Haloactinomyces albus: one gene and its partner. The protein of the gene in region 2 binds, or shares a complex with, the protein of the main gene of each other region. Links are inferred from orthologs where the notes say so. Each region holds a gene or a part of one and is shown on either strand. Other genes may lie near its edges.

Region 1 (3,262 bases), 1.5 Mb from region 2 along the record:
TCTTGTGCGTGAACTCGTGCTTGTCGATCGTCTTGCGAATCGTCTCCCGGTAGGCCACCTGCGGCTTACCGATGTTCGCCTCGACCTTGAAGTCCGACTTCATCCGGTTGACCAGCACCTCGAGGTGCAGCTCGCCCATTCCCTTGACGATGGTCTGACCGGTCTCGTCGTCGAGCTTGACCTGGAAGGTCGGGTCCTCCTCGGCGAGCTTCTGGATCGCCGTCGAGAGCTTCTCCTGGTCGGCCTTGGTCTTCGGCTCGATGGCCACCTCGATGACCGGCTCGGGGAAGCTCATCGACTCCAGCACGATCTGGTCCTGCATGTCGCACAGGGTGTCGCCGGTGGTGGTCTCCTTGAGCCCGACCATCGCGTAGATGTGCCCGGCCTGAGCCTCGTCCACCGGGTTCTCCTTGTTGGAGTGCATCTGGAACAGCTTTCCGATGCGCTCCTTGCGATCCCGCGTGGAGTTCATGATCTGCTGGGCTTGCTCGATCCTGCCGGAATAGACCCGGACATAGGTCAGCTTGCCGAAGAACGGGTGTACGGCGACCTTGAACGCCAGGGCCGAGAACGGCTCCTTGGTACTGGGCTTGCGCTCGGCTTCGGTCTCGCCGTCGCGCAGCATCCCCTTCACCGGCGGAACGTCCAGCGGCGAGGGCAGGTAGTCGCGTACCGCGTCCAGCATCGGCTGGACACCCTTGTTCTTGAAGGCGGTGCCGCACAGGACCGGGAAGGCCTCGCGGTTGATGGTGAGCGTGCGGATGCCCTGCTTGATCTGCTCGGTGGTCAGTTCCTCACCACCGAAGTAGGTCTCCATCAGGTCCTCGCTGGACTCCGCGACGGACTCGACCAGTTCCGTGCGGTAGCGCTGGGCGGTCTCGACGAGATCCTCCGGGATCTCCTCGATCTCGTAGGTCGCACCCTTGGCAACGTCACCGCGCCAGGTCAGCGCCTTCATGCTGACGAGGTCGACCACGCCCTCGAAGTCGGACTCCGTACCGATCGGCAGCTGCAGCACCAGCGGACGGGCGTTGAGCCGGTCCCGGATCGTGCCGAGCGTGAAGTAGAAGTCCGCGCCGAGCTTGTCCATCTTGTTGACGAAGCAGATGCGCGGCACGTCGTACTTGTCCGCCTGCCGCCAGACCTGCTCGGACTGCGGCTCGACACCCTCCTTGCCGTCGAAGACCGCGACGGCACCGTCCAGGACGCGCAGCGACCGCTCCACCTCGACGGTGAAGTCGACGTGCCCCGGGGTGTCGATGATGTTGATCTGGTTGTCGCCCCAGAAGGTCGTGGTAGCAGCAGAGGTAATGGTGATACCCCGTGACTGCTCCTCGGCCATCCAGTCCATCGTCGCAGCGCCGTCGTGGACCTCGCCGAGCTTGTAGTTGATCCCGGTGTAGTACAGGATCCGCTCGGTCGTGGTGGTCTTGCCCGCGTCGATGTGGGCCATGATGCCGATATTGCGGACCTTGGTCAGGTCAGTCAGCACGTCGCGTGCCACGAGTTCTCTCCCCGTTCCCTACAGCAGCTGGAAGCTGTCGAATCGGTGAGCCGAGGCGGGCAGAAGCCGACCCGACGTCACCACCGGTAGTGCGCGAAGGCCTTGTTGGACTCCGCCATCTTGTGCGTGTCTTCGCGCTTCTTGACGCTCGCGCCGAGACCATTGCTCGCATCGAGCAGTTCGTTGGTCAGTCGATCGATCATGGTCTTCTCGCGGCGCTGCCGCGAGAAACGCACCAGCCAGCGCAGGGCCAGGGTGGTGGAACGGCCCGCACGGACCTCGATCGGAACCTGGTAGGTCGCGCCACCGACACGGCGGCTGCGGACCTCGAGGGAAGGTTTGACGTTGTCGAGCGCACGCTTCAACGTCACCACCGGATCGGTACCGGTCTTCTCCCTGCAGCCTTCCAGTGCCGCGTACACGATCCGCTCGGCCAGCGAACGCTTTCCGTCCACCAGAACCTTGTTCACCAGCTGGGTGACCAGCGGCGAGCTGTACACGGGGTCGGCGACCAGCGACCGCTTCGGGGCGGGACCCTTGCGAGGCATCAGCGCTTCTCCTTCTTCGCACCGTACTGGCTGCGAGACTGCTTGCGGTTCTTCACACCCTGGGTGTCGAGCGCACCGCGAATGATCTTGTATCGCACGCCGGGAAGGTCCTTCACACGGCCACCACGAACGAGCACGATCGAGTGCTCCTGCAGGTTGTGCCCCTCACCCGGGATGTAGGCCGTGATCTCCATGCCGGTGGTGAGCTTGACACGGGCGACCTTGCGCAGTGACGAGTTCGGCTTCTTCGGAGTGGTGGTGTACACGCGGGTGCACACGCCACGCCGCTGTGGGCTTCCCTGAAGCGCCGCAGTCGTAACCTTCTTCGGCTTGTCCTGGCGGCCCTTACGGACCAACTGCTGGATGGTGGGCATGGACCGGCTTTCTGCTTGAGCGTTCGCGTCTTCGGTGGTACTCGTTCACACCAGCGCTCGTGGCGAGCACCGTTCGTACCCTGGCGCCGAGCACCGTGTTTCTCGCCCGGTATCGAGCACCATGGTGGCACTGTGCATTTGGGACTCCCCCACGCCACCCCGTGACACGAGGTCGGGCGTGTCGCCCTCGCCTCTGCCTTACGGCGTCGATGGCGCCCCAGCGGGAGTGAACCCCAGTGGGCCGTCAGGAGGAGTTCCGTATCGCCCGCTGCGGTCATCGTGACCATCGAACTACGCGGACACTGGTACGCATGGGCATACGGACCGACCCGATGGGTTTCGGGTCCGAGCAATAAAGATACCTGCCCCGTTTGAAGAGGGTCAAAACGGGGGGTACGGCAGGTACGAACTCGATGGCGCGGGTTCGTCCCCGCCACACGTCGGTACTCTACCTGCCGAGGCAAGAGGGTGTCGCACTCTCGCACCCGTCGCCCGATCGTTCACGGCGAGTCCCGCACACGTGCGGGGCACACCTCGACGAGCCAGTCCCCCCGCGACGAGCTCGGCAGGCGACTGCGGGAGGACAAAAGCGGTTCCACCACCGACCACGCCGTCCTCGCCGCGTACCGTTCCGATCACCACGGCGAACGGCGAGGTCACCCGGTACCGCCGATGCTGCCCCGGCTCGGCCGTGGGCGGGACACCGCGTTGCGGCAGCGCCGTGCCCGCGAGGTGGGCGAGATTACCCTCGACAGCACCGAAGCGGTCGATCTCGACACCTGCTCGCAGTTCATCGAGGTACTTGCCGTCGAGCGCGGCCAGCGGCAGCTCGTCCA
Region 2 (3,244 bases):
CGTAGGTGTACCCGCTGGGAAGCAGCACGGCGGCGGGGGCGAACCGGTGTCCGCCGGTGTGCGTGGTCTCCCACAGCGCGCCGTCATGGCGACCCGCGAGTTCCTCGATCAGCGCACGGCCCCGGACTGCGCAGCACTGGTCCCGCTTGCCATTGGTGCAGACGAGCAGCACGGGATCGGTGACCGCATCACCCCAGTGATCGTGCTTGCCGTCCGCGAGTCGGTCGAAGTCCAGGGCGAGCAGCTCGGACGGATCCGTCGATTCCGCCGTGCGCAGCCAACTCGCCCCCGGCCGGGTGTGCGCCAGGTAGATCCGACGGCTTCCGCCGTCACCGGCGTCCGGATGTCGCCCGGGGCGCCGGATCAGCTGTACGCGAACACCGCTGGAGTCCGCCCGCTCGGCCAGGGCGGCTCCCAGCTCGGCGTCGAGGTGACTCTGCGTCAGCGCATCGCGTCCCCACGGGCCGTGCTGCTCCAGGCACAGCCACGTATCGGCCGCCGCGGCCGTGCCCGCGAGCGGCTCGCCCAGGGCCACGGACAGCGCCGCGCACCTGCTTGCGCCGGTGGTTTCGGTGGAGCACTTATGCACTCCTCCACCTCAACACGGCCGCGGCGAGCGGACATCCTCGCCCGTCGCCCCGCAGTCCTCGGGCGTTCACGCACGCATGGGAAGATGTACGGGGAATATGCATGACCCGAGACGGGGTACTCGGAGCTCACGCAATAGACTCAGAGGTCACCCGGCGTCGACGGAGCCACCGGCGGTCTGCCCCGGACTCCCACCGGCACCGCCGGGGATAGCCAAGCACGTTCGCACTAGGAGACCACGTGAAGAGCACCGTCGAGCACCTGAGCCCGACGCGCGTACGGATCAACGTCGAGGTGCCGTTCGACGAGCTCAAGCCGAACTTCGACCGCGCGTATCAGGAACTGGCCAAGCAGGTCCGGATTCCGGGGTTCCGCCCCGGCAAGGTACCGGCTCCCGTTTTGGAGAGCCGCATCGGTCGCGCCCCCGTGCTCGACGAGGTTGTCAACGAGGCGGTCCCGTCGAAGTACATGGAGGCCGTCAACAGCAACGATGTTCACACTCTCGGCCGTCCGGAACTCGAGGTCACCAACATCGCCGACGGTGAGCAGATCGAGTTCACCGCCGAGGTCGACGTCCGGCCCGAGCTGACTGTGCCCGCCTTTGGCGAGCTGGCCGTGACCGTGGACGACGTCGAGGTCACCGAGGACGAGGTGCAGGAGCAGCTCGACGAGCTGCGCGCCCGCTTCGCCACGCTGACCGGTGTCGAGCGCCCCGCCGCGCACGGTGATTACACCAGCATCGACCTGTCGGCCACCGTTGACGGCGAGGAAGTTTCCGACGCCCAGACCAGCGGCCTGTCCTACGAGATCGGTTCCGGGCAGCTCATCGAGGGCATCGACGACGCGTTGATCGGCGCGAGCGAAGGCGACACCAGGAACTTCACCACCACTCTGGTCGCCGGTGACCATGCGGGCCGAGAGGCCGATGTCACGGTGACGCTCAATTCGGTCAAGGAACGGCAGCTGCCGGAGGCCGACGACGAGTTCGCCCAGATGGCCAGCGAATTCGACACGGTGGAGGAACTGCTCGCCGACCTGCGGGAACGACTCGGCCGCGTCAAGCGGATGCAGCAGGGCATGCAGGCCAGGGACAGGATCCTGGAGGCCCTGCTGGAGAACACCGAGGTCCCGTTGCCCGAGACGGCCGTGCAGTCCGAGGTCGAGGGGCGCGAGCACGACGCGGTGCACCCGTTCGATCACGACGAGGAGCGCTTCGTCGAGTCGCTGCAGCAACAGGGCAAGACCCGTGAGCAGTTCGACTCCGAGACTCGTGAGGAAGCCGAGCAGGCGGTCCGGACCCAGCTCGTGCTGGACACGATCGCCGACACCGAGGACATCTCGGTCTCGGACAACGAGCTCACCGAGCGGATCATCTACCAGGCGCAGCAGTCCGGCATCAGCCCGGACCAGTACGTTCAGCAGATCCAGCAGTCCAACCAGTTGGGCGTGATCTACGCCGACATCCGCCGGAGCAAGGCCCTGTTCTCCGTGGTGCGCCAGTCCACGGTGACCGACACCGAGGGCAATGCTCTGGACCTGGACGAGCTGTTCGGCACGCAGGAGGAAGGCGGCGAGACCGAGGAGCAGCCCGAGGTCGTCGAAGCCGAATCCGAGGAGCAGTCGCGCAGCACCGGCTCGGAGTGATCGAGTCGAAAAACACGCTAAGAGCGAACGTGGGCGGTACTGGGAAGCTGGTGCCGCCCACGTTCGTTAGGGTCTGTTGTAACGGATCACCGGCTACACCGGCAGCCCGGTGACGGACAATACTTCAACGCGGCCCGGTCGACCGATATGACGACCGGGTCCATTGTGGAAGAAGGCAGGGAGACGTGACGCAGCACCAGACGGTTCCGGCGTCCGAGGCGCAGTCGCCGCAGATGCGGACCACGAGCAGTGGACTCTCGCTCAACGACTCGGTCTACGAGCGGTTGCTCCAGGAGCGCATCATCGTGCTCGGCTCCCAGGTCGAGGACACCATCGCCAACCAGATCTGCTCCCAGTTGATCCTGTTGGCCGCCGAGGACACCGAGCGCGATATCTCGCTCTACATCAACTCGCCCGGTGGTTCGGTCACCGCGGGCATGGCCATCTACGACACGATGCAGCTCATCAAGCCGGACGTGGTGACCGTGGCGATGGGCTTCGCCGCGTCGATGGGGCAGTTCCTGCTTTCGGCGGGTGCTCCGGGCAAGCGTTTCGCGCTGCCGCACTCGCGGATCCTGATGCACCAGCCCTCGGCAGGTCTCGGTGGCACGGCCTCGGACATCGCGATCCAGGCCGATGTGTTCTCCCGGCACAAGCGTGAGATGGCCGAACTGATCGCCGCGCAGACCGGCCAGACCGTCGAGAAGATCACCGCCGACTCCGACCGCGACCGCTGGTTCACCTCGGACGAGGCTCTCGAGTACGGCTTCATCGACCACATCGCCAACCGCGCCAACATGCCGAGCGCCTGATCGCGCCCGTTCGCGAACGTGCCGGCCACCATAGTCACGAGGAGTCACTGACGTGAACTCATTCCAACTCCCCCAGTCCCGGTACATGCTCCCGTCCTTCGTCGAGCGCACCGCCTACGGGGTCAAGGAGTCGAACCCGTACAACAAGCTCTTCGAGGAACGCATCGTCTTCCTCGGGGTGCAGGTCGACGACGTCTCGG

Evidence for each region.
Region 1: the proteins of tig (region 2) and rpsG are in contact, whole or in part, in a crystal structure (PDB 3GTY), measured with the Thermotoga maritima proteins. The link is inferred for Haloactinomyces albus from one-to-one orthologs. Residues at the interface, in WP_004081061.1 of Thermotoga maritima: Glu122, Val124, Val129, Leu130, Tyr133, Glu188, Gly259, Ile262, Tyr263, Glu266, Ser270, Glu273, Gln274, Glu277, Arg308, Gln311, Ile312, Ser315, Tyr316, Glu325, Arg329, Arg336, Leu363, Phe366, Trp367, Arg373, Leu377, Arg381, Leu384, Glu387; in WP_004081843.1 of Thermotoga maritima: Lys34, Lys52, Lys55, Glu59, Arg62, Gln63, Glu66, Asn67, Lys69, Val71, Arg95, Ala109, Lys110, Lys111, Gly112, Arg113, Pro114, Glu117, Glu121, Ile124, Ala125, Tyr127, Asn128, Asn129, Thr130, Gly131, Lys135, Asp139, Arg142, Met143.

The regions. Positions count from the first base shown.
Region 1 is NZ_JAVDXW010000001.1:2,796,101-2,799,362, reverse strand. Bases 318-3,262 are described here. They hold rpsG (30S ribosomal protein S7), read right to left. Parts: upstream 2,053-3,262; coding sequence 1,582-2,052; downstream 318-1,581. Other genes in these bases: JOF55_RS13200 (TNT domain-containing protein), read right to left, coding at 2,808-3,262; rpsL (30S ribosomal protein S12), read right to left, coding at 2,052-2,426; fusA (elongation factor G), read right to left, coding at 318-1,504. Also shown: more of fusA, read right to left, coding at 1-317.
Region 2 is NZ_JAVDXW010000001.1:1,269,646-1,272,889, reverse strand. What follows is about bases 104-3,030. They hold tig (trigger factor), read left to right. Parts: upstream 104-828; coding sequence 829-2,232; downstream 2,233-3,030. Other genes in these bases: JOF55_RS05910 (ATP-dependent Clp protease proteolytic subunit), read left to right, coding at 2,418-3,030; JOF55_RS05920 (ferredoxin family protein), read right to left, coding at 104-589. Outside these bases: more of JOF55_RS05920, read right to left, coding at 1-103; more of JOF55_RS05910, read left to right, coding at 3,031-3,044; JOF55_RS05905 (ATP-dependent Clp protease proteolytic subunit), read left to right, coding at 3,097-3,244. UniProt on the Bacillus subtilis protein: Involved in protein export. Acts as a chaperone by maintaining the newly synthesized protein in an open conformation. Functions as a peptidyl-prolyl cis-trans isomerase.